Regions from separate parts of the Glutamicibacter sp. BSL13 genome, predicted to be linked through region 1. Evidence: riboswitches for the same ligand, from Rfam matches in the RefSeq annotation. Region 1 holds a riboswitch; each other region holds the start of a gene.
What was found. Region 1 has a riboswitch for thiamine pyrophosphate ahead of RCJ92_RS04280 (ECF transporter S component). Riboswitches for the same ligand answer to the same signal wherever they lie in the genome.
Positions count from the first base shown of each region.

Region 1 (10,408 bases):
CCCGTGGTACTGCTTCCTGCTGCTCGGCTGGTTCATCATGCAGGTGGTGGCGGCCAGCCTGGAGGTTTCCTACCTGGCGCTTTTCCGGCGCCAGAAGACCCGCAGCTCCATCATCGCGGTGCGCCTGCACACCGACTCGGACCTGATCGTCACCACGGTCGGGCACGTGCTGACCCTGATCCCCGGATCGTTCGTGGTGGAGGTGGACCGGCGCAGCTCCACCCTGTACCTGCATTACCTCAACGCCTCCAACGCCATCAAGGTCGCCCGCTCCCGGGCGAAGATCCATGAAATCGAACGGCGGGTGATCATGGCCATCGGCAGCCACGACGAGTACGAGTACGTCAAGCAGGTGCGCAAGGACATCGCCCAGCGCGCCCGCCAGAAGGCCAAGGAGGCAAAGCGTTGAGCTACATCATCGTGGGAATCAGCGGAGTGCTGCTCTCGGTGGGTGCGGTGGCCTGCCTGATCCGGGTCGCCCGCGGACCCTCCATCCTGGACCGGGTGCTGGCCCTGGATGTGATGCTGCTGATCATCTCCGCCGCCCTGTGCCTGGAAATGTACCTGAACCGGCACACCAACCACATCCTGTTCGTGGTGATCGCCTGCGCCATCGGCTTCATCAGCTCGGTCACCGTCTCCCGGTTCGTTTCCGACCAGAGGAATGCGTGATGGATCAGTTCCTGGACATTGTGGCCGCCGGCTGCATGATCGTCGGCTCGCTGATGTCATTGATCGCCGGCATAGGCCTGTTGACCTTCCCCGACCTGCTCACCCGGATGCATGCGGCCACCAAGCCGCAGGTGCTTGGCTTCCTGCTGCTGTTCATCGGGCTGGCCATCCACCTGCGCTCCTGGCAGGTGGTGCCGGTGCTCGCCCTGGCCTGGGGCGTGCAGCTGCTGACCGCACCGGTCTCCGCGCACATGATTGGCCGTTCCGGGTACCGCACCAAGCACGTGAAGCGCGAAACGCTGTACAGCGACGAACTGCGCACCGTGGTGGAGAACGCCAGCCGCCAGAACAAGGACTAGCGCCACTGCCGGCACCACGAACAAGGGCCTCGAAGCACCGCATCACGGTGCTCCGAGGCCCTGCCTGTCCACGGCGCAAACGCCGGGGAACTACTTGTTCAGCTTGGCCAGCGCCTTGCGGGTGCCGCGGTCGGTGAGGACCTGGATGATTGCGGCCACCACGGAGGAGAAGACGGCGAACGCCAGGGCCTGGCGCATCGAGGCTTCGGCTTCGGCTTCCTGGCCGTGGCGCGGGGCGTCATTGCCGGTGAATCCCTTCCACAAGCGGTCCACCAGCTTGCTGCCGACAAACCCGGCTCCCAGGGAAATGCCGGTGGCGAGCAGCTTCATCATTGGTTTCATTCTTCGCGCTCCTGTTCGCATGGGGACTTCTCTTTCTATCGAAAGCATATCCTGAGCTATGGTGGCATCGCAGACATGGCATCGGGTGATCCACGGATCGCCGGCGCAATCTGCTGACAAGAAACGACAGGGGAGCGTCATACCGTCCCCGAGGCTCACCGCGCAGCAAACGCCGGTGGCCGGGACCGGTGGAAGACGCTGAGAGTGCGATAGATCGCAGACCCTCGAACCTGCTCCGGCTAGTACCGGCGAAGGAAGTCGAGAATCTCAGATGTGCGGCAGGGACAGCTCCCTGCGCATCCGCATGTGCTCCCCTCCTGAACCAGGAGGATGGAAGAAAATGGCAACAACCAAGCGAACCGGCGGCACCTCATGGAAGGTCGCGGACATCGTGATCGCCTCGGTCATCGCCGTGGCCTCGGGCGTGGTGTTCTGGGCGTGGAGCGCCAGTTACGGTTTCGTGACGCTGGCCTTCGCCGCGTTCCCGCCGGCCAGCGCGCTGCTCTCGGGCATGTGGCTGTTCCCCGCGGTCCTCGGGGCGCTGATCATTCGCAAGCCCGGTGCGGCACTGTACTGCGAACTGCTGGCCGCCATCATCGAGGCCCTGCTGGGCACCCACTGGGGACTGACGGTGCTGGTCTCCGGGCTGCTGCAGGGGCTGGGCGCCGAGCTGGTGTTCGCGCTCTTGCGTTACCGGGTGTGGAACCTGTCCGCCGCCATGCTGGCCGGTTTCTGCTCCGGCTTCCTCAGCGCCCTCAACGGTGCCTACATCACCGCCCACTTCGTGCACTATACCCCCGGGATGAAGCTGTTTCATGTGGCGGCGATGAGCGTCTCCGGGTTGCTGATCGCCGGGATCTGCTCGTTCTTCCTCACCCGCATGCTGGCCAACACCGGTGCCTTGGCCTCCCTGCCCAGCCGCCGGGCCCACCGGGAACCGGTGCTCACCCGCTCCCGCTAGGCGGCGCCTGGCCGCGGGAGCAAGAGCAATATGACGTCCGCCTCAAACCGGTCGCCGGTGCGGGTTCTGCCCGACCGGCATCCTGGGGTATGGTGGCAACGCAGACATAAACCGACAGGGGAGCGTCATACCAGCCCGCTGCCGTGCCGCCAGGCGCGTCACGGCAGGCGTAAGGGTAAAAGACGCTGAGAGTGCGATAGATCGCAGACCCTCGAACCTGCCCCGGCTAGTACCGGCGAAGGAAGTCGAGAATCTCAGGTATGCCCCCGGGGACGCGCCCCGGTTCGCATACATGCTCCCCTCCTGATTCAGGAGGATATTCAAGTGACAACAACACCGTTGCGGGCCAGCAGCTCGTGGAAGGTCGCCGACATCGTCGTCGCCTCGGTGATCGCCGTGGCTTCGGGCGTGGTGTTCTGGGGCTGGAACGCCGGTTACGGCTTCATTTCCCTGGCCTTTGTGGCCTTCCCGCCGGCTAGCGCCTTCGTGGCCGGGATGTGGCTCTTCCCGGCAGTGCTCGGGGCCCTGATCATCCGCAAGCCCGGCGCCGCCCTGTACTGTGAACTGCTGGCCGCGGTGATCTCCGCGCTGCTGGGCTCGCAGTGGGGCATCACCGTGCTGGTTTCCGGCATTGTCCAGGGGCTGGGCGCCGAGGTGGTGTTCGCGCTCTTCCGCTACCGGGTGTGGAGCCTTGGGGTGGCGATGCTGGCGGGGTTGGGCGCCGGACTGTTCGGTGCGCTAAGCGAGGCCTACCTGATGGCCTACTACGCGGAATACACCGCGAGCATGAAGCTTTTCCACGTGGCGGCGATGAGCCTCTCCGGCCTGGTGATTGCCGGCATCCTGTCCTACTTCGCCACCCGCGCGCTGGCGGCCACCGGGGCGCTTTCCGCGCTGCCCAGCCGCAGGGCGAACCGCGAACCGGTCTTTGGGCGGGCGAAGCAATGACCGCCGGCATCACGAACCACGCCGCGCTGCCCCAGCTGGAATCCGGTGCCCTGTCCGTGAGCGCGCGCGGGTTCGGCTGGAAGCACGCCGACCGGCAGCAACCGGCCCTGCACGCCCTGGATCTGGAGATTCCGGCCGGGCAGCGGGTGCTGCTGCTGGGACCCAGCGGCGCGGGCAAATCCACGCTGCTGCACGCCATGGCCGGGGTCCTGGATGTTACCGAGCTGGCCGGGTGCACCGGGCAGCTGCTGGTGGGGGAGCAGGACGCGTTCGGGCCGCGCCAGGGTGTGGGCCTGATGCAGCAGGACCCGGAAACCCAGATCGTGCAGGCCCGGGTGGAAGACGACGTGGCCTTCGGGGCGGAAAACCTCGGGGTGGACCCGCAGGAGATTTCCCGGCGCATTCCCCTGGCACTGGAGGCGGTCGGGTTGGGCCAGCTGGCGCCGGAACACCCCACCCAGCAGCTGTCCGGGGGACAGAAGCAGCGCCTGGCCCTGGCCGGGATCCTGGCCATGCGCCCGGGGCTGATGCTGCTGGATGAACCCACCGCCAACATTGACCCGGAGGGCGCGTTGGGGGTACGCGACGCGGTGCTCAACGCCGCCGAGCGCACGGCAGCGACCCTGATCGTGGTCGAGCACCGGGTGGAGACCTGGGTGGAACACGTGGACCGGGTGCTGGTGCTGGAGCCCGGCGGCGGGATCAGCCATGACGTGGCCCCGCAGGCGCTGCTGAGCGACCAGCCGCTGCGCCGGGAGCTGGCCGAGGCCGGGATCTGGGTGCCCGGCTACGTCCCGCACACCCGTACCCCACGCACCAGTCCGGGCGGTGGCCTGTTGCGGGCCAACGCGCTGCAGGCCAGGCGTTCAAAGAAGGCCCCGTTGACCGCGGCGGTGGACCTGGAACTGCCCGCCGGCGGCGCACTGGTGATCCGCGGCGCGAACGGGGTGGGCAAGTCGACCCTGGCGCTGACCCTGGGCGGGCTGCTGGAGCCGGCCAGCGGCCGGCTGCACGCCACTGAACTGTTGGCCGGTGAGGCGGGGGACAAGCCATTCCTCTGGCGGGCCGGGCAGTTGGTGGCCCGCATCGGCACGGTCTTCCAGGAGCCCGAACACCAGTTTGTCACCCAGAGCGTTGCCGACGAACTGGCCTACGGGCCGCGCCGGGCGAAGGGGGAACGGGATGGGCAGGACGGCACCGGGCTTGATGAACAGCAGATCGCCGAACGCACCGCCGCGCTGCTGACCCGGCTGCGGTTGGACCACCTGGCCGAGGCGAACCCGTACACGCTTTCCGGCGGGGAGAAGCGCCGGCTCTCGGTGGCCACGGTGTTGGCCGCCAGCCCGGATGTGCTGATCCTGGATGAGCCGACCTTCGGGCAGGACGCGAACACCTGGCGGGAGGTGGCCGAGCTGCTCATCGAGGTGATCGAGCAGGGCACCGCCGTGATCGCGGTGACCCATGACGGGCACTTCGCCCGGGCGTTGGGCGCCCGGGAACTTGAGCTGCAGGCCCCCGCCCCGCGGGCCGAGGCCCCCGGGCCGGACCCGCTGCTGGGATCCGCGGTGGGCGACAGCTGGCTGGCCCGGCGCAACCCGCTGGCGAAGCTGGCGGCGATCGTGGCCACCACCATCCCGCTGGTGGCCACCATTGACTGGGTCTCGGGCCTGGTGGTGATCACCGCGACCCTGCTGATGCTGCCGCTGGCGCGGCTGAGCATCCCACGTTTCCTGCTGCGCGCCTGGCCGCTGCTGCTGGCCGGGCTGACCGCCGCCTGGGGGATCAGCCTGGTCGGGGAGGATTCCGGGGCGCTGCTGCTGGACCTGGGGGTCTTCACCATCACCGAGGGCTCCCTGGCCGGCGGCATCGCCACCGGCATGCGCGCCATGGCGATGGCCGTGCCGATGGTGCTGCTGCTGAGCACCACCAACCCCTCCGACCTGGGCTCGGCCCTGTCCCAGCAGCTGCGCGTGCCGCACCGCTTCGTGCTCGGGGCGCTGGCCGGAATGCGGCTGCTGGGCCTGCTGGTGGAGGAGTTCACCACCTTGACCCTGGCCCGCCGGGCACGCGGGGTGGGGAACTTCGGGTCCCCGGCCCAGCGCCTGCGCGCGAACCTGGGGCAGGTGCTGGCCCTGCTGGTGCAGGCGATCCGCCGGGCCGGGCGACTGGCCATCACCATGGAAGCCAAGGGCTTCGGCGCCGGGCGGCGCAGCTGGTTGCGCACCCCGGACTTCGGGGGGCGTGACGTGCTGGTGATCGGTGCCGGGCTCGGGGTGGGGGCGCTGGCGGTGGCCGCCGCCGTGCTGGCCGGGACCTGGAGCCTGGTCTGGGGATAGCGCACCAAAAACGGGGGGAGCAGTCCATGGACTGCTCCCCCCGTTTTTGCGTGCTCGGTTAGGCCAGGTGATCGGCCAGTTCGCTCAGCTCCGCGTGCAGTTCGGCGTCGAAGCGCAGCGGCTTGGCGTCCAGCGAATTCACCGGGGTGAGCAGGCGCACCGAGGAAACCAGCCACAGTACGTCGGCCTGGTAGAGGTCCTCGGGACGCAGCGGACCATACCCCAACTCCCAGCCGGCCTCCGCGGCGGCAGCGAAGATCGCCGCCTGGGTGGTGCCCGGCAGGATCCCGGTTTCCAGCAGCGGGGTGAGCAGGCGCTTGGTCTGCCCATCTCGCTGGGCCATCAGCACGGTGGATGTCGGGCCCTCCAGCACCGCACCGTCGGAGGAGGTGAAGATGACATCATGGGCACCGTGGGCCCGCGCATAGCGCAGGGCCGCCATGTTCACCGCGTAGGACAGCGTCTTGGCTCCCATCAGCAGCCAGGGCGCGCGTTCGGCGATCTTCGAATCATAGCCGCGATCCAGCAGCAGCACGTCCACACCCGAATCCCGCTGGGCCTGGCCCAGCGTCGGGGCCGGGGTGACGGTCACCCAGCACAGGGCCGGGTCGCTGTCCGCGTCCCCGCGGGCGGCCACCAGCTTCACCACGGCCTCATCGGCCCCGCCGGTGGCATCAAAGTCCGCGATGGCGGTGTCAATGGCCGCACGCCACTGGATCTCGTCGGGGATCTCCAGGTCGCACAGCTGGGCCGAGGACTGCAGGCGGGCCAGGTGCGCGTCGATCTTGCGCACGCTCTGGTGCTTGTAGAGCATCGATTCGAAGATACCGTCACCACGGGAAACACCCTGGGCGGTCACGGGCAGTTGCGGCGCGTTAATGTCCGCCAGTCGACCGGCCGGATAGGACGGATCGAGGAAAACCAATGAACTCATAGGTACTAGATTATCGAATCCCGCCGGTGCTTCGGATAACTCGCCGCAACCGACACCGCCTTGAACCGGGGAATTGGGTAGTCTAGCGATAGGCAAAACGCACGATGACCGCGGGAAAGACGCCCCGGTGGAAAGCACGAGGGCAGGAGTTGGCCGCATGATGCTAGGTGAGAACTTCCTGCGGGAGCTGGGCCCGACGGTCTGGGCGCTGGCGGTGACCTTCGACATCGTGGTGCGTATCGTGATGATCGGAGTGGTTCCGGGCAACCGCCGGCCCACCACCGCCATGGCTTGGCTGCTGGCGATCTTCTTCATCCCGGTCGTGGGGCTGATCCTCTACCTGCTCTTTGCCAACCCGCGCCTCTCCCGCCGGCGCTTGGAGAAGCAGCGCCGCGCCAATGAGGCAATCCTGCAGGCCACCTCCCACATGGATTCGCCGGTCGAATTCCACAGTGATGAGGAATGGATTGAGTCCGCCGCGGTGCTCAACCGCACCCTGGGGGCGCTGCCGCTGGAGGGCGGGAACGAGGTGGAGGTGATCTCCGATTACCGTGCCTCGCTGGAGGCGATGCGCCAGGAGATCGACAAGGCCACGACATTCGTGCACATCCAGTTCTACATCATGGGCGATGACCCGGACTTCGTCGGCCCGGTCCTGGATTCCCTGGAGGCCGCGGTCAAGCGCGGGGTGGTGGTGCGCCTGCTGTTTGACCACCTGGGCACCGCCCGGGTGGCCGGGTACGGGCAGCTGAAGCGGCGGCTGAAGGATTCGGGCATCGAATGGAAGCGGATGCTGCCGGTGGCCCCGTTCCGGCGCCGCTGGCGCCGCCCGGATCTGCGCAATCACCGCAAGATCCTGGTGGTGGACGGGGAAGTGGCCTTCACCGGCAGCCAAAACCTGATCGAGCCGGGCTACAAGCGGCTCAGCTCGCACAAGGTGGGGCGTGAATGGGTGGAGCTGATGATCCAGGTGCGCGGCCCGCTGGTGCGTTCCCTGGACGTGGTCTTCGCCACCGACTGGTGGCAGGAGGCCGACACCGATGACGTGCTGCAGGACCTGACCGACGCCCGCTACCCGCTGCCAGCCAGCGATGTGCCGGGGGAGACCGTGGGCCAGGTGGTGCCCAGCGGGCCGGGGTATGAGGATGAGAACAACCTGCGCCTGTTCAACACGCTGATCTATTCGGCCTCCGAACGCCTGAAGATCACCAGCCCCTATTTTGTGCCCGATGATTCAATGCTCTACGCCATCACCACCGCGGCGCAGCGCGGCATTGAGGTGGATTTGTTCGTATGCGAGTCCGGGGACCAGTTCCTGGTGCACCACGCCCAGCAGTCCTATTACCAGGTGCTGCTGGAGGCCGGGGTGCGCATCTACCTGTACCCGGCCCCGATGGTGCTGCACGCCAAGTGCTTCACCGTCGATGACGAGGTCGCGGTCGTGGGATCCTCGAATATGGACATGCGATCCTTCAGCCTGAACATGGAGATCTCGGTCATGCTGCTCGGCGCGCAAACGGTGGATCAGGTCAACCAGGTGCAGGCCCACTACCGCAGCATCTCCAAGGAACTGACCCTGGAGGAGTGGGAGAAGCGTCCGCGGCTGCAGCGCTGGGTGGACAACGCCGCCCGGCTGACCGCCACCCTGCAGTAGGAGCGGCACCGCCCTTAGTACGGGAAGCGCGCCCCCAGGGCGCTGAGCACGCCCACCGACTTGGTGCGCACCTCATCCCATTCCTCCTGCGGATCCGAGTCCGCGGTAATCGCCCCGCCCAATCCCAGACTCAGCTGCCAGGACCCGTCCCCAAGCCGGTCGCAGACCAGGGTGCGGATCACCACCGCCAGGTCGGCGCCGCCATCTGCGCCCAGGTAGCCCACCGCCCCGGAGTACAGTCCCCGCGCCCGGTTTTCCTCCAGCCGGTCCAGGATGTGCATGGTCGACAGTTTTGGTGCCCCGGTCATGGACCCGGGCGGGAAGGCCTCGCGCAGCGCCGCGGCGGCCAGCGCCGGTTCTCGCAGCTGCGCGTCGATGGTGGAGACCATCTGGTGCACCGTGGCGTAGCTTTCGATGGCGCACAAGCGGGTGACCGACAACGTCCCGGGCACCGCATGGTGGGACAGGTCGTTGCGCAGCAGGTCCACGATCATGATGTTCTCCGCCCGGTCCTTGGGATGGGAGGCCAAATCTTCACGCAGCGCCGCATCGCTGGAGGGATCCTGACCGCGCGGACGGGTGCCCTTGATCGGTTCGGCGCGCAGCTTGCCGGTGCCCGAGATGCTCACGAAGCGTTCCGGGGAGATGCTGGCCACCTCCAGGGAGCCCAGGCGCAGGTAGTGCGCAAACGGGGCCGGGGAGGATTCACGCAACCGGCTATACGCCTCGAAGGCGGAGAAATGCTCCACGGTGGCGCGCAGTTCGGTGGTCAGGCACACCTCATAGCTGTTGCCCTGCCAGATTTCGTGCTGCGCCCGGCGCACCTTGTCCCGGTACTGCTCGGGGGTGTCGCGGCAGCTGAACACCGGCACCGGCAGCGGCCCGGGCTCCCGCACCTTGAGCTGCAGCCGCTGCAGACGGGCCAGGGTCGGCTCCAGCAGGTGGCCTGGGGCGCGCACGGTCAGCCGGGCGCGCAGGTGATCAACAATCAGCACGGTGTCCGGTTCAAAGAACTGCGCGTCCGGGCGCAGCGAACCATCGGGCAGCCGGGCCGCCACATCCGCCGCACCCACTTCGCGCTTGAGCTCATAGCCCAGGTAGCCCACCCATTGCGGGTCCGGGGCCGGCGGCTCTGCCGCGGGGGCAGGCTCCGCCCCCGGCTCGGTCTCCGAGGGCCAGATCCCGCCCAGGGCGGCAAAGAACTCGGGGCCCAGCCGGAGCATCGCGTTGCCCGAACGCAGCTCGGTGCCCTGCGCGGTGGCCGAAAGCAGCGCTGCCTCCGGTTCCTGGGCCAGGGCCAGCACCGTATAGCGGTTGCGGCCCAACGGGTCCTGCAGCCGGTGGCTGGTGGATTCCAGCAGTGCCGCCTGCCGGCAGTGCTCGGCCAGCGACTCAAAGACGGCGGCCACATCCCCGGGCACCGGCAGCTCACGCTCATGGCGCACCGCGGCCCGCAGCCAGGTGGCGGGCAGCTTGACCCGTACCCGGGCGGGCAGGAACCGCGCCAGCCGGCGCAGCTGGTGCAGGGCAGCATCCTCGTCGGGGGCATCGGAGCGCAGGTGCACGTTGGCGGTGGCTGCCGGGTTTGCGGCGCTGAGGTAGTCCTGCTCCTGATCGGCCCACCGCGCCCAGTGCCGGGCGAAGACCTCCCCGTCGCGGCGCAGCGCGCGTTCCCGGCGTACCGTGGCCCCGGCCTGCAGCCAGATGCCCAGGTCAATCTCCGATACCGCTTCGGCGCACAGGGCCCCCACCCCTTCGACGAGCACAATCTCGCTGGGGGTGAAGTGGATGTGTTCGGCCGCCGGGGCGTTGGCCTGCCAGTCCCAGCGCGGCCAGCTCACCGGCTGGCCCGCTCGGATCCGGCGCAGCAGCACGGCATAGCGCGTGCAGGTTTCCTGCAGCGAATCCCAGCCGTAGTATAGGTCCTCCAGGTGCAGGATGGAAACCCGTTCGGGTCCCCAGGCCGCGGCCAGGGCCGCAGCCAGTGAGCTCTTGCCCGCCCCGGAGCGCCCGTCCAGGGCGATAATCAGTGGTTTAACGGTTTCCACGGGAGGCGGTGTTGCTCCGAACGTAGTCGACCAGCGCCGGCAGGCTGGCGGCAATCATCTTCCAGGTTTCACGAAAGTCCGCGGCGTCCCCGTACCAGGGGTCATAGATGCCCTGCGCGTCGTGGGGCTGTGCGGCGGACTGCGGGTCAAAGGA
Region 1 covers NZ_JAVGCZ010000014.1:28,887-39,294, forward strand. Annotated here, with positions in the region: gene RCJ92_RS04255 (Na+/H+ antiporter subunit E) at 1-409, shown strand, start outside; gene RCJ92_RS04260 (monovalent cation/H+ antiporter complex subunit F) at 406-672, shown strand; gene mnhG (monovalent cation/H(+) antiporter subunit G) at 672-1,031, shown strand; gene RCJ92_RS04270 (DUF4235 domain-containing protein) at 1,122-1,364, opposite strand; TPP riboswitch at 1,492-1,647, shown strand; gene RCJ92_RS04275 (ECF transporter S component) at 1,714-2,334, shown strand; TPP riboswitch at 2,441-2,595, shown strand; gene RCJ92_RS04280 (ECF transporter S component) at 2,659-3,282, shown strand; gene RCJ92_RS04285 (ATP-binding cassette domain-containing protein) at 3,279-5,618, shown strand; gene RCJ92_RS04290 (aminodeoxychorismate lyase) at 5,677-6,552, opposite strand; gene cls (cardiolipin synthase) at 6,713-8,206, shown strand; gene RCJ92_RS04300 (chorismate-binding protein) at 8,221-10,254, opposite strand; gene RCJ92_RS04305 (low molecular weight protein-tyrosine-phosphatase) at 10,241-10,408, opposite strand, start outside.

Region 2 (10,408 bases), on a different contig from region 1:
CGCCCAGGCCGAACAGTGGATTCTTCACCGGGGTGGGAAGCCAAGCACCCCAGCCCAGGCACCGGGTCATGCAATCGGGCAGCCAGCCGCCCGGTGGTTTCTAGATCCGGAGGGAAACCCTTTTTCGATTGAACCATCGGAGGCAAGAGACAACAGCCGCGGCGGCTTGGAAACGGTGGTGCTGGCCTCGGCCCAGCCGGGGCGCGATGCTGAGTTCTGGGCGTATCTGACCGGATGGAAACGGCCGGCGAATTCAGCGCACGACCAACTGCGGCACCCATCCGGCCGCGGCCCGACGCTGGAGTTCGCAGCCGAATCACAGCCCAAGGGGGAGCAGAAGAACCGCTGGCACCTGGATATCCGGTTGGATCCTGGAGAGGATCCTGCAGTCCTGGCGGGCGTGATTGGTCAGAAGGGCGGCAGGGAACTGCACCCAGACTGGGGAGAACTGCCCTGGCGGGTCTACCAGGATCCGTCCGGCAACGAATTTTGCGTGCTGACTAGTCACTAGTTATTTACCCGGGGATCTATTGGGGTGCCTCGTCACCGAAGTAGGATGAGGGACATGGACCTACCTCACGTGCCCCGTCTGATACCTCCCGTGGCCGCCGGTCTGGCAGTGGCTGCGCAGCGGTTGCTGCCGCGCTCGTCCCAGCCCAGCCGCACCATGAAGATCGCGGCGACTGGGCTGGCCGCCTGCGCAGCAGCCGTAGCCGGTGCCGCGGTGGCAAGGTTTCGACAGTCCGGAACCACCCTGGATCCCGCCCAGCCGGAGGAATCCAGCGTCTTGGTCACCGACGGGGTCAACGCGTTCACCAGAAACCCGATGTATCTGGGACTAACCGGTGTGGTCACCGCTCATGCACTATGGCGCCAAAACCCCTGGGGGCTGCTGCCGGCTGCCGGGCTGTGGGTGTGGCTGGACCGAAAACAGATCCCGGCCGAGGAACGGGCCCTGGAGAAAATTCACCCCCAGGCCTACCGTGAGTACCAGGAATCCGTGCCGCGCTGGGTGGGATCGCGCAGCTTTGGGTGCGGGGAAATTTCCGGGAAGCACCGGCTTTGCGACGGTGTTCGCGGCCGGTCAGGTTCGGGTTCCGCAGCTTCACGGCTCGCACCGGGAGTCTGGGTTGGTGTTGGTGCGCTTGGTCTATGCAGCGCACTGCACCTGGGGGTGCAGTTCTTTGAACCCGACGGGTTGCTGGCCGATGCGACCCAAATACTGCTGATGCCTGCCCTGGCTGCCGCCTTTCATGCCGCCACCGGCGGTCACCAGCACCGATTGGTGCCGCTGGTGAGCGCGGCACTGGTCTTTTCCTGGTTGGGGGACACCATCCCACGCTTTGTGAGGGCAGAACCCGGATTTCTCGCACTGGTCCTGTCCTTCCTGGCCGCACAGGGCACCTACATCGCCGCCTTCTGGCCCTACCGGGCGACCTCGCTGCTGTGCCGGCCATGGGGTTTGGCGCCCTACGTCCTGGCGCTGGCCGGTTTGGTCGTGCGATGCGCACCACAGGCCGGCCAGTTCCTGCTCCCGGTGCTGCTTTACGGAATCTCCCTGAGCACCATGGCCGTGCTTGCTACCGGGCTGGGCCCGCTGGCTGGTGCCGGTGCGGCGAGCTTCCTCGCCTCCGACGCGATGATCGCGTTTCGTTCCTTCACCGATCTTCAAATCCCGGTTTCCGGGTTTTGGATCATCTCAACCTACGTACTCGGCCAAAGCCTGCTGGCGTGGGCGGTGGCCCGAAAAGTCCAAGAAGACAACCAGGCAGCTGAGCCCGCTGGACTCCATGCCGGGTAGGCCGCCAGGGGCGACCTTCGGGCAGGGGGCGGGGCAGGAACCTGAGCTGGTCATCGTGCACGGCAACGGGCTGGATCACCGAAACCTGCTGATGCTGGATCAAGCCTTTGCCGCCGAACCGGCTTTCCGCCGGCACTACCTGGATTTGCCCGGATACGGCGCGACCCCGCCCCTGCACTCCCCGGGAGGTCTGCCCGAGCTGGCCGACTGGCTGGAGGACTGGGTACACCGTCATTTGGGGCGGCGCCGGTTCGTGGCGTTCGGGCAGTCAATGGGCGGGCTGCTCTGTCAGGAACTGGCTGACCGGATGCAGGAGCGCATCCTCGGGCTCGGGCTGCTGGCCCCGGTGGTCTTTCCGCGCACCGAAGAGCGCACCCTGCCGCCACGCACCGTGCTGGAAGAAGATCCCCAGCTGCTGGCCCGCCTGCCTCTGCCGGCACGTGAAAACTTTCGGACCATGACAGTTCTGCAGAACGAGGCAACATGGCGGCGCTTCGCCGCCCAGATCCTGCCCGGAACGGAATCCGCGAACCTGCGGGCCATGGCGCGCCTGGCCAAGCGCTATGACCTTGACCCGGTCCCCGTGCGGCGCATGACCCAGCTCAGGGTCCCGGTCGTTGTGATCAGCGGCGCGCAAGACCATATTGTGGGCAGTCAGGACGCCCGGCTCTTGCAGCGCCGCTACCCAATGATGAGCCACCACGTCATTGAGCGGGCCGGACACAACGTCCATGTGGAACAACCGGCCGCGGTGGTGTGCGCGGTACGGCACTGGCTGGGAGAAGTTAAGCGGTGGCAGCAACAGGAGGGGCAGCGATGATCAGTACACGCGAGATCGCAACGGTGGACGAGGTGCCGGGGCTGTTGGAGATTTGGCGGGCTTCGGCTGCAACCGGACGCGAGTTGGTCTCTGCCGCCGACATGGATCGGCTGGCCCAGGCGCTGGAGGCCGTCTACCTGGGCAACGCCCGCGTGGTGGTGGCCGAGCGCGAGGGGCAGGTTGTTGGATCCCTGGCCCTGGAGGGGGCGCGGCTTTGCCTGCTCTGGGTGCACCACGAGCACCGCCGCCGTGGCGTGGGCCGGGCACTTATCGGCCACGCACAAGCGCTCAGCTTTGAGCTGCAGGTCGAGGTGGGTCAGCCGGAGCATGCCGTCGCGGCGTTCCTGCGCGCGGTGGGGTTCGCACCGGCGGAAACCACGGACGGTGTACCCCACGGTACGGTGCTGCGGCTTGCCGTTTCCGGTTCCGACCCCAGCGGGGACAGTGGCAGGATGGAGTCATGAGTGAAGAGAAACGAGAATTACGTGCGGTAACCGTCGAACGCACCACCAGCCGCCAATACCGCGCCACCAGCACCGAAACCGGAGCCAGCATCGAATTCGGGCAGGGCGAGGGGCTGCTCAGCCCGGTCGAATTGCTGCTGGCCGCCATTGCCGGCTGCTCGTCAATTGACGTTGATGTGGCCACCACCCGGCGCAGTGAACCGGAGACCTTCAAGGTGGAGGCCGCCGGATACAAGGTGACCGAGGATGGGGCCAGCCGCATGAAGGACATTTCCATGTCCTTCGACCTGAAGTTCCCGGACACCGAGGAGGGGCGCAAGGCCGCTGGAATGGTTGACCGGATCATCAAGCTTTCACACGACAAGTACTGCACGGTCTCACGCACCGTGGAATTGGGCACGCCGGTGACCAGCACGCGGGTCGAAAACTAGGAACGCGAGGGGGGCGCCGCCGGCTGATGCCGGTGGCGCCCCCGCCTTTCCGGGCCGCGCACCCCGGCTTGGGGCCAACCGCGGATACAGCGCAGCTATGCCTCGCCCGGAGCCGGTTCCAGCTCCAGGGCGGCGATGGCCGGGAACGGGTCGCTGCGCAGCCGTCCAAAGGTCAGCACATCCACCCGGGTGCCGTCCATGACGAACTTTTCGCGTTCCACACCCTCCTGGATGAAGCCAGCGGCCCGGGCCACCCGCAGGGACGCGGGATTGTTCGCCCGCGCCCCCAGTTCCAGCCGGTGCACGCCGCCACTGCTGAGCAGGTGATCAGCCACGGTGGCCGCGGCCCGGCTGGCCAGCTGCCGGCCGCGGTATCCGGCGGCCACCCAGTACCAGAACCAGCCCAGCGTGTTGGCCCGGTCCAGGCTCGCGCACACTAGGCCCACCAGCGTCCCGTCCACGTCGATGGCGTAGGGGCGCTGCTCCTGCGGGGACGCCAGCAGCCGGTCGATGTAGGCGTGGGCTTCATCCAGGGTTCTTACCGATCCCTGGCGCTTCATCTGCGCATCCGAGGTGAACGCGGCCAACACCGCCGGGGCGTCGGTGGGGCGCAGCGGGCGCAGACGCGCCCTCGTCGCTTCCAGTCCTGCCGGGGCTGGGGCCGGGCGTGGCGCCGGGGTCGACTGCTGCTGCGCGCCAACGGCACTGGCGGTGCCCTGGTGGTACAGCAGCTGCCAGCGTCCCCGCTCCAACTGCCACAGGGAACTACGGTGGGCGGTACGCACCCCGGTGCTCTGCCAGCGCAGCAGCACCTGATGCTCGGACAAGGCCAACAGGCTCGGGGCGTGCAGGGCGGCCGGGGGATTATCGGTGCGCGTTTGGGTGGCCAACAGCGCGATGATCTCGTCCTTCGTGTAGTGCCGGCCCGAGACCCCCACCTCCTCAAACATCTCGTGCAGCAGCACAGCCAGCTGCTGCGCATCCCCCCGGACCGCTGGTGAGAGCAACTGCTCTTCCAGGGCCAGCAGCTCTTGGGCCAACGGGTCGCTGCGCTCCAGGAGCCGGGGGTAGGACTGCGCGTTGTGAGTGGTGCCGGATGCGTTCATGCCTCCCAGTGAACCACGGGTTGTGTGTGCGGCGGCCCGCCGGCGGGACCGGCCGTCATGCAATTGGTGTTTGTGAGCTGCACCATGCCTATAATCCTTCTAACTCCGCGGGAGCCTGCGCGATCTGTTGATCCGGGCTGAGAGGGCTTCGTGCCGACCGCCACACCTGATGCGGGTCATGCCGCCGTAGGAAGGAAAGTGCCCTGATGCATGTCGTGATCGTTGGTGCCGGGATCGCCGGACTATGTACCGCTTTTGAACTGCGCAGCCGCGGGGTGCGCGTCACGCTCTGCGACCCTGACCCCGCCGGGGGCGCCAGCCATGCGGCGGCGGGCATGCTGGCCCCGGCCGCGGAAATCGTCTGGGGACAGGACCGGCTGCACCAGATGATGGCCGACTCGGCGCAGCTCTACCCGGAACTGGTGGCGCGCGTGCAGCAGGCCACCGGTGCGACGGTGGCGTACCGGCAAAACCCGACCATGGTCGTCGCCGCCGAGGCCGCCGACCGCCAGGCGCTGGCGGAGCTGGAGGAGGTCCGCCACCGGCTGGGGTTGCCCACCCAAATGTTGCTGGGCTCCCAGGCGCGGCGCAGGGAACCGGCCCTGGCCGGGAACATCGCCGGAGCCCTGGTATTCCCCGAGGACCACCAGGTCGATCCGCGCTCGCTGACCGGCATCCTCATCGAGCATTTTGGGCAGGACCTGATCCGGGAGCAGGTCAGCGAAGTGGAGCACTGCGGCGCCACGGCGCGGGTGCACACCCAGACCGGGCGGGTGCTGGAGGCGGACCAGGTGCTGCTGGCCACGGGCCTGGGACAGGTGCCCGGCACCCCGCGGCTGCCGTTGCGGGCGGTGCACGGCGACATCCTGCGCCTGCACTTGCCGGCCCACCTACACCCGCTGCTCACCCACACGGTGCGCGGGGTGGTGCACCGGCGCAACGTGTACCTGGTGCCGCGCAGCGACGGCAGCATCGTGCTTGGCGCCAGCAGCCGCGAGGACGGCAACGACCTGGTCAGTGTGGAGGCGCTGTACACCCTGCTGGATGATGCCCGGCGCCTGGTGCCCGGGATCATGGACGCCTCCCTGCGTGAGGTGATCGCCCGGCCCCGGCCCGGCACCCCCGATGACCGGCCCATCATCGACCGGGTGGACGCGCACACGGTGGTGAGCAACGGGTTCTTCCGCCACGGCGTCCTGCTGGCACCCCTGGGCGCCCGGATCGCCAGTGACCTGCTGCTGGGCGCCGACCCGGGGACGCACCGTGGGCTGTTGGGGCTGCACCGCTTTCCGGTCGCGGCCAGCAGCACCAGCCACTGATCCCGGTCACCCGATCAGGCGGTCCTGTCCGCCGCGCAGCCGGCCCCGAACCCGGGCAACCCCAGACATCCGGCGCCGCCCGCCACCCCGGTGAGCGCCACCAGACAAAGCCAAAGCAACCAGAAAGAGAGGCACGAGACGCAATGCCTGAAATCACCGAGATCGAGGTGCAGCTCAACGGCCAGAGACTGAACCTGCCCGACGGGGCCACCGTGCGTGACATCGTCGCCGGGCACACCAAAAAGCTCATCAACGAACAAGGCCTGGCCGTGGACGGCTCCCGGCTGGGAATCGCCCTCGCCATCGACGGGGACGTAATTCCGCGCAGCGCCTGGGCCAGCCACACGGTGGCGCCCGGGGCGCGCATAGACCTGGTCACCGCCGCACAGGGAGGATGAGGAAGATGACCCAGAGCAACGAAGCACCCCACACGCCCGAAGATGTCTTCAGCATTGCCGGGGCACAACTGCGCTCCCGCCTGGTGATGGGCACCGGGGGAGCGACCTCCCTAAGCACCCTGGAAGAGGCCCTGGTCGCCTCGGGCACCGAGGTCACCACCGTGGCCATCAGGCACTATGCCGCAGCCGGTGGGGATTCGGTGTTCGCCATGCTCCAGCGCCTGGGCGTGCTGACGTTGCCGAACACCGCCGGCTGCTACACCGCCCGCGATGCGGTGCTCACCGCCAGGCTGGCGCGCGAGGCCCTGGAAACGGACTGGATCAAGCTGGAGGTGATCGCCGACGAGCACACCCTGCTGCCGGATCCGATCGAACTGTTTACCGCCGCCGAACAGCTGGTGGCCGACGGGTTCCAGGTCTTTGCCTACACCAATGACGACCCGGCCCTGGCCCAGCGACTGGATGATGTGGGAGTCGCGGCGATCATGCCGGCCGGCGCCCCGATCGGTTCCGGGCTGGGCATCCTGAACCCGCACAACATCGCCACCATCGTGAACCGGGCCAGCGTCCCGGTGATCCTGGATGCCGGGGTGGGCACCGCCTCGGACGCGGCCCTGGCCATGGAACTGGGCTGTGAGGCGGTGCTGCTGGCCAGCGCGGTAACCCGGGCGCACAACGCCCCGCTGATGGCCACGGCCATGCGGGACGCGGTCAGCGCCGGACGGGCCGCCCGGCTGGCCGGGCGCATCCCCAAACGGGACTTGGCCCTGGCCTCCTCCCCGGTCGAGGGCACCATGCAAAGCCTGGCGGGACAGTTCTCATGAGCCCGTTGGAACCGCTGGTGGCCCCGGGCCCCGAACTGACGCCGGACCAGCTGGCCCGCTACTCCCGGCACCTGACGCTGCCCGGGGTCGGGCCCGAGGGCCAGCGCCGGATCCGCAACGCCAGGGTGCTGGTGGTGGGGGCCGGGGGACTGGGCGCCCCCATCATCAACTACCTGGTCGCCGCCGGGGTGGGGCAGCTAAGCGTCATCGATGATGACGTGGTGGAAGCCTCCAACCTGCAGCGCCAGGTGATCCACCGGCACCAGGACCTGGGCCGGGCGAAGGCGGAGTCGGCGCGCCAGGCCGCGCTGCGCCTGGACCCGCAGGCCAACCTCACCGCCGTCGTGGACAAGCTCACCCGGCACAATGCGGTGGAACTGTTCGCCGCCCACGACCTGGTGCTGGACGGGACCGACAACTTCGCCACCCGTTACCTGTCCAATGACGCCGCGGAGCTGAGCGGCACCCCACTGATCTGGGGAACCATTTTCCGCTTCAGCGGCCAGGTGTCAGTCTTTGCCCCGGGCCGCGGCCCGATGCTGCGCGATTTGTTCCCGGAAATCCCCGACGCCGACTCGGTGCCCAGCTGCGCCGAAGGCGGGGTGTTCGGGGCGCTGTGCGGGGTGGTGGGCTCCACCATGGCCGCCGAGGCGCTGAAACTGATCTGCGGGATCGGGGAACCCCTGATCGGTCGCTTTTGGCGCTACGACGCCCTGCAAGCCACCACCGACATCCTGCGTTTTGCCGCGGACCCGCATCGCCAGCCCGTCACCGAGCTGCAGGACTACGAGCACGGGTGCGCCCTGCCGGCCGCGGTACGGCAGATTGATGCCGGGCAACTGCAGGACGGGCAGGGACGAAACCAGGTGCTGGTGGTGGACGTGCGTGAAGCCTGGGAACGCGAAATGGGAAGCATCCCCGGCAGCGTGCACATCCCCCTGGAACGGCTGACGGAGCAGGGCTGGGCGGCGCTGGATGGGCTGGCCACGGCGGACCAGCTGGTGCTGGCCTGCAAGTCCGGGGTGCGTTCCCAGCGTGCCGCACGCATCCTGAGCGAAGAGCGCCCGGATGCGCAGGTCTTCAGCCTTCAGGGCGGAACGGTGCAGTGGTTCGAACAGGTTCGGGGCCGGACCCTGGTCTACTAGTGCCAGCGAGCCGGCAGTGTTTCACCGTCTGCCGGCCCCTGCCCGGGGAGTCATCGCCTTGCGCCGGCGCATCCAGGTGGCGACCGCGGCGGGCAGGTGCACAAACACCAGCGGAGCGAAGCTCCAGGAAAACAGGGCCGCGGAGCCGATCAGCACCGCGGCGAGCACACAGGCCGCCAACAGCACGGCACTCAGGATACGCATCCAGGCCTGTTCCAGGCCACCGGCCAAAGCGATCAGCAGACCGGTGCCGGTGGCAAAGGGAATCAGCAACCAGGTGTGCGGGGCCGGCAGCGAGAGGGCCAGCAGGTAGCAGCCCAGGGCCGAGGCGGCACTGAGCACCAGCACCTGGGTGGCGGCAGGAACCCGCGGCCGCTGCCCGATATCGGGAATCGTCAAGCTCCCGCTCCTTCCCGGCGCCCTCCGTGCCGGCAGGTGCGCCGCCATTGTGACCAGTGTGGCTGCAGAAATTCGACGATTCAAGGCCCGGGCGCGAATAATGGCTGAATGGAGAACACAATGTCCTGGCAGGTCAGACCATTCGAGCTGGCCGATGAGCAGCAGGCGCTGGCCGCCCAGGCCGAACTTCAGGCCGATGACTTCGACTTTTTGGTTGGCCGAGGGGCGAAGGAGAGCTGGGCGGACTTTGTGGACAGGTTGGAGGCCAACCGCCAGGGGGTGGGGCTTCCCGACGGGTGGGTCGCCTCGGGCACCTTCGGTGGTTTCATCGACGGACGGCTGGTCGGGCGTGTCGGAGTGCGCTATGAATTAAACGACTACCTGCGCGAATTCGCCGGACACATCGGCTACGGGGTGCGACCGGGTTTCCGGGGCCAGGGGGTGGCCACCAGGCTCTGCCGTTTCGCGCTCGCCGAGCTGGCCCAGCGTGGGATAAAGCAGGCGCTGATTACCTGTAATGAGACAAACGCCGCGTCCCGGGCTACCATCGAACGATGTGGGGGAGTGCCCGATGCGGCGCAACCCGCCGTCGTCTACAACGGGGACACCACGGTGCTCAGGTTCTGGGTCCCGACCGCCTGAAACGCGGTTCCCGAAGTTTTTTTGTGTTCAATACGCCACAGAAAACCGGAGGACTTCTCGGCAGCGCGTAAAATAAATAGCTGGGTCAAAAGTGGCCCCGATCCCTATGACCCGAAATTCCTCGGACGGAAGTGAGCCTTCACGCATGTCAGAAAACACCACACTTCGCGAAGATCTTCGCAACGTTGCCATTGTGGCGCACGTTGACCACGGCAAGACCACCATGGTCAACGCGATGCTGCAGCAGACCGGTGCGTTCGACAGCCACGGCGAAACCGAAGACCGCGTGATGGACTCCGGTGAGCTGGAACGCGAAAAGGGCATCACCATCCTGGCCAAGAACACCACCGTGTTCTATGAGGGCCCGGCCGCGAACGGCCACAAGATCACCATGAACATCATCGACACCCCCGGGCACGCCGACTTCGGCGGCGAGGTGGAGCGCGGCCTGTCCATGGTCGACGGCGTGGTGCTGCTGGTGGACGCCTCCGAGGGCCCGCTGCCGCAGACCCGCTTCGTGCTGCGCAAGGCGCTGAGCGCCAACCTGCCGGTGATCATCGTGGTCAACAAGACCGACCGCCCCGATGCCCGCATTGACGGGGTCATCTCCGACTCCATGGACCTGCTGCTGGGCCTGGCCTCCGACCTGGCCGACGAGGCCCCGGACCTGGACATCGACCAGATCCTGAACGTGCCGATCGTCTTTGCCTCGGGCAAGGCCGGCTACGCCTCCACCAACCAGCCCGGCGACGGCGAACTGCCGGACAATGACAACCTTGAGCCGCTGTTCAAGACCATCATCGACCACGTCCCGGCCCCGTCCTACACCCCGGGCGAAGTGCTGCAGGCGCACGTCACCAACCTGGACGCCTCACCGTTCCTGGGCCGCCTGGCGCTGCTGCGCATCTTCAACGGCACCCTGCGCAAGGGCCAGCAGGTGACCTGGGCACGCCAGGACGGCACCTACAAGCAGGTGAAGATCACCGAGCTGCTGGCCACCGAAGGCCTGAACCGTGTCCCGGCGACCGAAGCCGGGCCGGGTGAAATCGTGGCCGTGGC
Region 2 covers NZ_JAVGCZ010000006.1:26,023-36,430, forward strand. Annotated here, with positions in the region: gene RCJ92_RS01915 (VOC family protein) at 1-511, shown strand, start outside; gene RCJ92_RS01920 (lysoplasmalogenase family protein) at 566-1,801, shown strand; gene RCJ92_RS01925 (alpha/beta fold hydrolase) at 1,791-2,621, shown strand; gene RCJ92_RS01930 (GNAT family N-acetyltransferase) at 2,618-3,085, shown strand; gene RCJ92_RS01935 (OsmC family protein) at 3,082-3,516, shown strand; gene RCJ92_RS01940 (GNAT family N-acetyltransferase) at 3,612-4,622, opposite strand; TPP riboswitch at 4,720-4,832, shown strand; gene thiO (glycine oxidase ThiO) at 4,829-5,941, shown strand; gene thiS (sulfur carrier protein ThiS) at 6,085-6,339, shown strand; gene RCJ92_RS01955 (thiazole synthase) at 6,345-7,163, shown strand; gene RCJ92_RS01960 (ThiF family adenylyltransferase) at 7,160-8,308, shown strand; gene RCJ92_RS01965 (hypothetical protein) at 8,330-8,707, opposite strand; gene RCJ92_RS01970 (GNAT family N-acetyltransferase) at 8,816-9,349, shown strand; gene typA (translational GTPase TypA) at 9,495-10,408, shown strand, end outside.
Region 2: linked by a shared signal. The riboswitch ahead of thiO (glycine oxidase ThiO) and the one ahead of RCJ92_RS04280 (ECF transporter S component) in region 1 are both predicted to bind thiamine pyrophosphate.

Region 3 (10,408 bases), on a different contig from region 1:
CGCAGCGGGTCGGCCTGGGCGGCTCTCATCGCGAAATCCGCGCCATAGTTTGACTATCAAGCAGATCTTTCACGTTCACCGTGTGATCGTGGCCGGCTTCGGTGCAGATCCGCAACGGGGGCATGCGGATCATTCGCCGCTGGGTGGCCCCACCCGCGAGGCTCCCACGATTCGTCCGACCAGCGTGCATACGGCCAGCACGAAGAGCAGGTATGCCCCGGTAAGCAGGCCGTAGGCCAACTCACGATGCTGGACGTTGAGGGCAAAGATGAAGACCGCGGCACCGCACACCAAAAGCGCAACCCCCAGAAGCCGCATCTTCATCTCCGCATCACGCATCCCTTGTTCCGTAGACCACGCTGTCCCGTGAAAAACCAATGACTGTAATTACAATAATTGCACAAATGGTTGTCCGAAGGAATCCTCCGAAAGGACTAGATGTGCCTGCTCACCTACCGCAGTGGGATGAAGCGGCGCCTCGGGGAGCAGGGTAAACCTAGGAAAAACCGGTTCACCGCCGTGAGCCGGGGGTGTGCGCGGTTAGAGGCAGCTGCGCAGGATCTTCTCAATGGCCGCCTGTTCGGCCTTTGTCATCCACGCGTCATATTTCGCCTTCACCTGCGTCTGACGGGAAACGTAGCTGCACCGGAAGGAGCGGTTGGGCGGCAGCCACGTTGCCGCGTCCTTGTCGCCCTTGGATGCATTGGTCGGGCCATCCACAGCCATCAGGTTCAGCGGGTCGTTGGCAAAGTTCAGGCGGGTTTCGGCGTCCCACTGCTGGGCGCCCTTCTGCCAGGCATCCGAAAGCGCCACCACATGGTCGATCTGCACCGCGCTGCTGGTTCCCTGCCCGCGCACAAAGGAGATGCTCTTGCCGGTGTAGGGGTCATCAAGTACGCCGCTGAGCACCACGCATTCAATGCGTCCCTCCCGGTATTCCACGTCCTTCAGGTCCCGGGCGAGAATGTCATTGCGCGCGTCGCACCCGTTGCGGTCGGGGTCCTTCCAGCCCTTGCTGAATTCCTCGCGCGAGTACCCGGTCTTCGGGGCGCGGCCCTTGACGTCGATTTCCTCAAGCAACGCCAGCGATTCTGCGAACTCAAGGCTTTGCTCTTCGGTGATGGGGCCGCCGGTGGAGGGGGCTTGTGACTGCGTTTGCCCTGGAGCGGCGTCGGGGTTGAAATCGCTGAGCGTCCCGGCCGAGCATGAGGTCAGTGACAGTGAGCCAAGCAAGAGGGCCAGGGTGATGAAACGACGCGGGCTGCGCATGCGGTAGAAGGTTCCCTTCGATGCAGTGGGCGCACCAAAAATAAGGTGCTGCCTGTGGTGTACAGCCAGCACCTTATCGCTTCGGGGCGACACTATCGCCCGAACCGCCGGGGCACCTTTATGTGGTGTCCGTGACGCAGACCGCGCTAGTTGGTCGCGGTTCCCGGATCCTCGTCCTGGCCCGGACGGGTGTGCGATGCCCCGCCCTCATCACGCCACTTCTTCAGCTGCTCGGGTGACACTTCGCCGGTGTCGATGTTTTCTGGTGCGTAGGGGTCCTTGCCCTTGTCATTTACCGTGTCCATATCCTCACCGTAGGCCGGTTCCGGCAAAGCGACAAGGAGTCCGGTCCCGTCCGTTTTCGTAACGGCAACGGCGCGGCCTTGGCATTGTCCGGGTCAAAAAGTCTCCAAGTCGGCGCCTGGTCGCTGGATGTGGTAGGAATGGGCTTAGTGACACGGGGTGCCGCCGCAGCGGCTGAGAAAACACCCGTCGAACCTGCACCAGTTAGTACTGGCGAAGGGAATGTCCTGGATTCCACGATGCCCCGCACCTTTGAGTGGCTGCGGCGTATCCACACCGGGTTCCGTTCGCCTTGACCCACATTCAAGGAGTTCGAACACCATGAATACACAAACCACCACCGTCGAAACCAGCAACAGTGCTCTGCCCCTGGCAGAGCAGCAGGTGTTGGTCACCGGGGCCGCGCGCGGGCTGGGCGCGGCCATCAGCACCGCCTTCCTGGACGCCGGAGCGAACGTGGTCCTCAACTACCACTCCTCGGGGCAGGCCGCCAACGATCTGGCTGCCCGCTACCCCGAACAGGCCCTGGCCGTACAGGCTGATGTGCGTGAAGCCGGGCAGCTGAAAAACCTGGTCCGCCAGGCCGAAGAGCACTTCGGCAAGCCGCTGACCACGCTGGTCAACAACGCGCTGGTCGACTTCTCCTTCAACGGGGACGCCCGGCCCAAGGCTGGCGAACTCAGCGCGGCCGATTTGAGCAAACAGTTCACCGGGTCGGTGCTGGCCCCGGTCGCCGCAATCCAGGCCGTGCTGCCGAACATGCGCAAAGCCGGTTTTGGACGGATCATCAATATCGGCACGAACCTCTTCCAGCATCCGGTGGTCCCGTACCACGACTACACGGCCACCAAGGCGGCACTGCTGTCGCTGACCCGCACCTTCGCCGATGACCTGGGACCCGAGGGGATCACCGTGAACATGGTCTCGGGCGGACTGCTGCGCACGACCGACGCCTCCGCGGCCACCCCGGAAGAGGTCTTTGACTTCATCGCCTCCGGCACACCGCTGCGCAAGGTCACCAGCCCGGCCGAACTGGCGGACGCCGTCCTGTTCTTCGCCTCCCCCTGGGCCCGCGGCGTGACCGGACAGAACCTGATCGTGGATGGGGGACTGGTCAAGGGATGAGCCCCAAGCAATTGAAACTGAACCTGTTCATCTACGGTGCCGGCCACCACCAGGCTGCCTGGCGAGACCCGGACTCCGCTGCCGAACGCCTGGGCGACACCAGGTACTACACGCAGCTGGCGCAGACCGCAGAGCGCGGGCTGCTGGACGCGGTGTTCCTGGCCGACGGCCAATCCGTCTCCCCGCAGGCCGCAAAGGCCGGACCCACCTGGTTCTACGAGCCGCTGACCCTGCTCTCGGCGTTGAGCCAGCACACCGAGCACATTGGCTTGGTGTGTACTGTCTCCTCCAGCTTCTACTCCCCATTCCATGCCGCCAGAATGCTGGCCAGCCTGAACCACCTCTCCGGCGGGCGGGCCGGGGTCAACGTGGTCACCAGCATGTGGGATGCCGAGGCGCAGAACCATTCGATGCCCGGGCTGGGGGACCATGACACCCGATATGCGCGAGCCGATGAGTTCATTCAGGTGGTGCGCCGACTGTGGGATTCCTTCCCGGCCCAGGCCATACAGGCCAGCCGGGACGGGGACTTCGCCAACCCGGAACTTCTGCAGCCCATCGAACACGTGGGGGAGCACTTCACGGTGCGTGGCCCCCTGAACGTTCCCGGCGGCCCGCAGTGGGCCCCGGTGTTGTTCCAGGCCGGCTCCTCCCCGCAGGGTCGGGAGCTGGCCGCGAAATATGCCGAGGCCGTGTACGCGGTGGCTGCCGATCGGCAGATGGCCCTGGAGTACGGTACCGACCTGCGCTCCCGGATCGCCGCGGCCGGACGCGACCCGGAAGCGGTGGCGATCATGCCGGGGCTGGTGACCTACGTGGGGCGCACGCATGAGGAAGCCCGGGCCAAGCAGCGCCGGCTGAACGAGCTGCTGCCCACCGGTGACGCGCTTAAGCAGCTGGGCGTCTTCGTGCAGCAGGACACCTCCGGGTGGGACCTGGATGCCCCGGTGCCCGAACTGCCGCCACTGCACAGCTTCACCGGACCGAAGGGACGCTATGCCACGATCCAGCGGCTGATCGCCGTGCACCAGCCCACGGTGCGCGAACTGCTGGGGCTGCTGGCCGCCGGAGGCGGACACGCCACCATGATCGGTACCCCGCAGTCCATTGCCGATGAGATGGAGCAGTGGCTGGACTGCGGGGCGGCGGACGGCTTCAACCTGATGCCGCCCACTCTGCCCGCCGGCATCGAGGATTTCGTGGACCTGGTGATCCCCGAACTGCAGCGCAGGGGACTTTTCCGCACCGCGTACTCCTCCTCGACCCTGCGCGGGCATCTGGGACTGGGCCTGCCCGCATCGTCCTGGCCCCGCGAAGAAGCTAACCAGCCCAGATAGCGGCCGGGGCCGGTTCAACGCGATCGGGTCCGTAGCGTCCAGTAGGAGGAGACGTGCACCCGCTTCTTGTCCAGGCCCCAGCCAGCGACGATGCGGGAGATCGCCTTGGCGGCAGAGCGCTCGCCGTGGGCGATCACCGTGCTCTGTGGCGGGGGAGTGGGCAGCTTTAGGAAAGCTTCGGCCAGCAGGTCGGTGGTGCCCGGAGGCTGTCCATTGCGGTGCAGCCAGCGCAGCTCCACTCCCGCAGGGTGGGGGATCTGCAGTTCGCCCTGCGGCCCGGCCACCTCCAGCAGGGCCACGCCCTGCGCCGTCTCGGGCAGGGCGGCAAGGGCGCGGGACACCGCTGGGATCGCGGTTTCATCGGCGCCGAGGACGAAGTACCGCGAGTCCGGGTCCGGGCTGAACTTGCCGCGGGCCGCCGAGATCACCAGCCGGTCCCCGGGGCGCGCGGCCTGCGCCCACTCCCCGGCCGAACCGGGTTGATCATGCAGCACGAAGTCGATGGCCAGTTCCTGCGCGGCGCGGTCCACCCACCGGATGGTGTAGGAGCGGGAGCGGGGCACCAGGTGGCGGGGCAGGTGCTGCCGCAGCGCCTTAATGTCATAGGGCGGTTCAAGGCCCAGCTGGGGGTCGGCGAAGTAGACCTTCACATATTGGTCGGCCTTCGTGTTGGGCTGGAAACCGTCCAGCTGTGGTGCTCCGGCGATGATCCGGAGCATTTGCGGGCTCAACTGCTCGCTCCGGCGGATCTCCAGCACGTGCTGGCCCTTGCCCTGCGCCGGCGCCACACGGGGCTGGTCGGATTCGGGGGCGGTGGCGACCGGCGCCTCGGCGGGCTCCCCTTCACTGTGGGGTGCGTGGAGCGCGGACCCGTGCAGCAAGTTGCGGGCTTCGAGCAGGGCCGCGGCGGCCCCGGCACGTGCGGCGGCCGCCCTAAGCTGCTCCCGCTGCTCTGGACTCAACTCGAAGCCAGGGGTGTCGGCGTACTTCAGGGCCTTCCTCACCGCTTTGCGCCCGGCCTTCGCCCCGGCCTGCTCGGCGCGCTCAAGCACCTGCAGGACGAACAGATCCGCGCCGCCCGGAGCCCCCTCGCCTCGTCCGGGGCGCGGGTACTTCTGCCTCTGGTGCTTCGACATCTGCCGGCTCCTTTCGAATCATGCGCGGGTATCGGGTGGCGGTGCCGCACTGGCCCGGCCCACCGCGCTTGGGCCGGCACCTCGAGTCTGCGCGCTGCCGAGCGGGGATACAAGATGGGGCGGCTCACCTCGGCCACCGACGTGACTCTCCATAGCGCCGCCCTACCTCGCACTATTCCACGGCTACCGTGAACATCAAGGCTGAAGAATGGAAATTTTGCTTGAGCGTTCCATTAGCTGTGTCATGTGTTGACTTTGGTGATGAAAGAAGGGCTGAACTGGCATGGAGGCGTTTATGATTCGTTGGAGATCAGTGCCGCTCGGCCCAAACACTGCGGTGTAAAGTCCTAAATTCCCCTGTGAACGGATTGTTCGAAAGGACTTGATAGTGGCCAAGCTGCCTCGTGCTCGCGTCACTGCGATTTCCCGTAAGGAGATTCTTTAGCGCGCGTTGAGCGCGCTGATGTGTAGCCCGTGAGTCAGCAGTTGCCAGGGCCACGCACCAGCGCCATAGTGAACGGCAAAGCAGAGCCGGGAAAACCCCACCACCGTGCTGCTCGGTACGATCTACGCCCGCTACGGCGGGGCCGGGGTATTGGCCTTGAATAACAACCAAACCCCGGGCCCCCTGGACTGGCGCACCGAACATGACCCGCACAGATTGTCGGAGCCGCTGCCTGAATCCGAAATGCTCTTGGATACCCGAGCCTAAACGGCAGACCTAGGTGTACTGCCCAGGGACGTTGGTTGAATTCCTGCGACGACACGATATGAATTGATGGGATGACGAAGGCCTCCTGATGTGGAGTGGAGCTGTCTAAGTAACCGCTTCACAAACAGGAGGCCCTCATGTCCCACGCTAACGCAGCGCTGACCCCTAAAGCACGTTTGCGACTGGCCCAGCTCATTGTCGAGCACGGCTGGAGCGTGGCCGCCGCCGCGAAACTATTCATGGTCGCCTGGACCACAGCCAAGCGGTGGGAGCAACGCTACCGCGAGCACGGCAAGGACGGAATGAACGATCGTCCCAGCAGGCCGCGCACCAGCCCGAACCGCACCACCACTTCGGTGGTGAAGAACATCGTGTCCCTGCGCTGGCGCAAGCGCCTGGGCCCAGTCCAGATCGCCTACCGGCTGGGGTCTGCTGAAGGTTTGGTTGACACCGGGGTTTATGCCGCCAGAGCGACGGGCTCGATCATTCTAGCTTCGAACTGGACAGGAGTCAGTTTCCCCAGCCTGCGTTGCTTGCGTTTGCGGTGATACTTCCCCTCCACCCACCCCACGATCGCCGGGCGCAGTTGCTGGCGGGTGGTCCACCAGCGACGATCCAGCACGTTCTTCTGCAACAGGCTGAAAAACGATTCCATGGCCGCATTGTCACCGGCCGCACCGACCCGGCCCATCGACCCGACCAACCCGTGGGCTTCCAGGGCCTGGGTGAATTTCCGGGAACGGAATTGACTGCCACGGTCGCTGTGCACCCCCACGTGGGTGTCCACGGTGCGCCACCGCCATCTGCAGGGCGTTGACGGCCAGCTGGGCCTTCATCCGCGAGTCCATCGAGTAGCCCACGATCCGGTTGCTGAACACGTCCTTGATCGCACACAGGTATAGCTTGCCCTCACCGGTGTGATGCTCCGTGATGTCGGTCAGCCACAGCTGGTTGAAGTGCTCGGCGGTGAAATTCCGCTGCACCAGGTCATCATGCACCGGCGGACCAGTCGGGGTGCACTTGCGCCGACGCTTGCTGGTCACCGAGCTGATTCCCGCCTTGTTGCACAGCCGGCACACCCTGCGCTCGGAGACCTGGTAGCCCAGGTCCTCTAGGTCATCGGCCAGTACCCTGTACCCGCCTTCGGGGTCGTCTTCGTGCAGCTCACGCAGCTTCGCGGTCAGCTCCTGCTCTTCAACATCCCGCGCCGAGACGGGACATTTCAGCCACTTGTAATACGCCTGGGTACTGAATCCCAGGACCTAAGCACGTCACCACCACAGGCACACGTTTCCTGCCTGTTCTGGCGATCAATTCACGGACGAGCGGGCCCATTATTTTGGGGAGCGGATATGCGGCTGGGAGAGGTACGCTGCTGCTTTGCGCAGCACCTCGTTCTCCATCTCCAGCTCCCGGATTCGTTTGAACGCCTGGGACATTTCTTTGCGTTCTTCCGGGTCGGTGGACGGTGTCATTCCATGGGAATGGAACCGAGTATCGCGCACCCAGGACTGCAGCGCTGTCCTGAGATCGCCAAATCCTGATAGACCTGCTTCTGGGGAATCCCTGATTCCACCAGCGCCACGGCATCGCGCTTGAACTCATCGGTGTAGACATTCTTGGGCATGGGGTCTTCCTTCGTTTGAGCGCAACCTTATCGAGGTTATGCGGTCGAAGTATCAACCAAACCTTCAGCAGACCCCACGCCCTAGCGCCTAGGAGCGCTTCGGCACCGGATGGCACAGCTAGGACTTTTGACGCAGGCTAATCCGTCAGTTCCTTGCCGCGGGATTCAGTAATGGCCCATGCCGTTAGAGCCGATATCAGCAGCAGCACAATCGAATAGATCGAGAAGACCGTTCCTCCATATTCACCGAACCAGCTATCCAGAGCTGCTTGGAGATATGCCGCTGTCCCGCCGAACAAAGCTACGCACAGGGCATATGGCGCGGCAACACCGATAGTGCGAACCGATGTGGGGAACAGCTCGGCATAGACCGCGGGCATGATGGCCGCCGAAGCGGATATGAAGATCAACATGACCGACATGGCGATGAATAGTTGCCACCATTCACCATGCACGACGAAGGTCATCGGGAACTGCATTGCAGCAGCACCAATAGACGAAATGATCAATACCGGACGCCGACCAATGCGGTCCGACAGTTTACCCCAGAATGGGAGTGCCGCCATGAAGATTAGGTTTGCCGCTACGCCAACCCAAAGGGCCTCGGATGGTTCCATGCCAAGGCTAGCGATTGCATGCGCAGGGGTGGCAACGGACCAAATATAGTAAACCACGGTGAGGCCGACTGTCAACCCGATGACTTGAAAGGCTTTTGTTCGGTTGGCCATGAAGTCTTTGATGAGCGAGGCCTTCGGCTGTGTAGCTTGCTTCTCGGCCTTCTTGTGCTTCGTGAACTGCTCAGTTTCCTTCAAACGTGCTCTCATGACGAGGGTGTATAGTCCGAAAACAGCTCCCAATGCGAAGGGAATGCGCCAGCCGAACCCGTTCATTTGCTCGGTGGTTAAGACCAAGGTGAAAATGGCTCCGAGCAAGGTGCCAAAGACGATGCCAGCGGTCCCTGAGAAGTAGATCAGCGTTGCGTATAGGCCGCGTTTCGGTGCCGGTGCCATCTCGGCCAGGTAGGTCTGGGCGCTGGGAAGTTCGCCGCCGTGGGCCAAGCCTTGGATGAGTCTGGCGATCAGGAGCATCACCGAGGCAAATGCACCCACGGCTGCGAAGTTCGGGGTCACTGCAATAATCAACGATCCTAACGCTGCCAGGCCGACAGCCAACGTCATCGAGGTCTTGCGACCGATGCGGTCACCGATCACGCCGAAGAGCACTCCGCCCACCGGTCGCGCTACGAAGCCCACGGCGAAGATGGCCATGGTTGCGAGGAAGGCGCTGGTCGCGTCTTGCGGGGAGAAGAGGTTATTGGCGATATACGGGGCGAAGGTGGCGTAGATGGCCCAGTCGAACCATTCAACAGCGTTGCCGGCACCGATGCCGAAGAGGCTCTTTGTCAGTTCCTTGCGGTTATGCGGTCGGTCAGTAGTCGACGCCGCGCCGCCGAGTTTAGGCGTTTCCATGAGATTTCTCCGGTCCGAGGTTAGTTGGCGGACAATTCAGCGAGCTTGCTGATGGCCAGATGTGTGTAGAGTGCGGTGCCCTTAGGCAGAACCTCATCGGAGAATTCTGCAAAAGGTGAATGGTTGAATTGTGCGTCGGAAGCCTCGACGCCCGGTGCCAGCGCTGACAGGAATATAAAGGCTCCGGGAACATGTTCGAGGACCCGGGAAAAATCTTCCGATCCCGCGAGCGGGTTTGCCATCTGCGCATATGCTGACTCGTCGAAGAGCTCCACCACGGCACGGCTGGCGAAGGCAGTCTCAGATTCGTGGTTGATTGTCACCGGATATTCCGGGCGCAGTTCGATTTCAACGTCTACGCCATGCGCTGAGGCAATGCCACGCAGCAGGCGCGGGAGTTTTTGTTCTAATGCTGCAAAGGTCTCGCGGCTGAATGAGCGGACGGTAGCTTCGAAGTGCGCGGTTTCGGGGATAACATTGCGGGCATGGCCGCCCTCAAAGACTCCTACGGAGATCACCACTGGATCGAAGACGTCGAACCTGCGTGTAACCATCCCTTGCATCGCAGTGACCATTTCCGCGGCAACATAGACCGGATCCTTGGCCAGGAATGGTGCGGAACCGTGTCCGCCCTGCCCGTGCACCGTGACAAAGAGACCAGCTGAAGAACTCATCACCGGGCCGGGACGGCTCATAAACTGTCCAGAGGTTCCCAGCGCGCTCATGACATGCAACCCAAAGGCTGCGTCTACCGTTGCGCCGGCGGCTTCAAGCACTCCCTCGCGGATCATGTGGCCGGCACCGTCGAATCCTTCCTCGCCAGGCTGGAACATGAAGACGACATCGCCGGCCAACTGGTCGCGTCGATCCGCCAAAAGCGTCGCCGCTCCAGCGAGCATGGCAGTGTGCAAATCGTGGCCGCAGGCATGCATCGTATTGCCCGTTTGGGAGGCGTAGGAAACGTTGGCCTTTTCCCTTACTGGCAAGGCATCCATGTCGCCGCGCAGTAGGACGCTGGGAGCATTGTCCCGCACGGCACCGCCACGCAGCACAGCGGTGACCGAGCTCAGCTCTTGTCCCAGAGTCACCTCGAATCCTAGCGGTTCGAGCCATTCCAGGACTCGCTGTTGGGTCAATGGCAAATCAAGTCCGACTTCCGGTTGACGGTGAAGCTCATGGCGAAGCTTCTGGATTTCAGGCGCCAGGTGCTGGGCATCGCTGACAATGTTTTCCGAAGAGTACATCGCGGACCTTCTTTTCGTTGACAAGGAGGCGTCTTATGAGGCCAATCACACTGTTTATCATCAGGTACTTTAGAACGTGCGCCTGTAGATTCAAGGTTTAATTGCATTTGAACGTGGATCGACCGAAAATAGTTGCACGATGATGGATTTCGAACTAGCGCAAGATGACTTGGAACTAGTGCATGC
Region 3 covers NZ_JAVGCZ010000013.1:26,069-36,476, forward strand. Annotated here, with positions in the region: gene RCJ92_RS03985 (hypothetical protein) at 130-339, opposite strand; gene RCJ92_RS03990 (HNH endonuclease family protein) at 541-1,269, opposite strand; gene RCJ92_RS03995 (hypothetical protein) at 1,416-1,574, opposite strand; TPP riboswitch at 1,718-1,812, shown strand; gene RCJ92_RS04000 (3-oxoacyl-ACP reductase) at 1,894-2,697, shown strand; gene RCJ92_RS04005 (LLM class flavin-dependent oxidoreductase) at 2,694-4,034, shown strand; gene RCJ92_RS04010 (siderophore-interacting protein) at 4,049-5,170, opposite strand; partial or broken gene RCJ92_RS04015 (helix-turn-helix domain-containing protein) at 6,020-6,307, shown strand; partial or broken gene RCJ92_RS04020 (IS3 family transposase) at 6,340-7,509, opposite strand; gene RCJ92_RS04025 (MFS transporter) at 7,647-8,978, opposite strand; gene RCJ92_RS04030 (M20 metallopeptidase family protein) at 8,999-10,222, opposite strand; gene RCJ92_RS04035 (AsnC family transcriptional regulator) at 10,362-10,408, shown strand, end outside.
Region 3: linked by a shared signal. The riboswitch ahead of RCJ92_RS04000 (3-oxoacyl-ACP reductase) and the one ahead of RCJ92_RS04280 (ECF transporter S component) in region 1 are both predicted to bind thiamine pyrophosphate.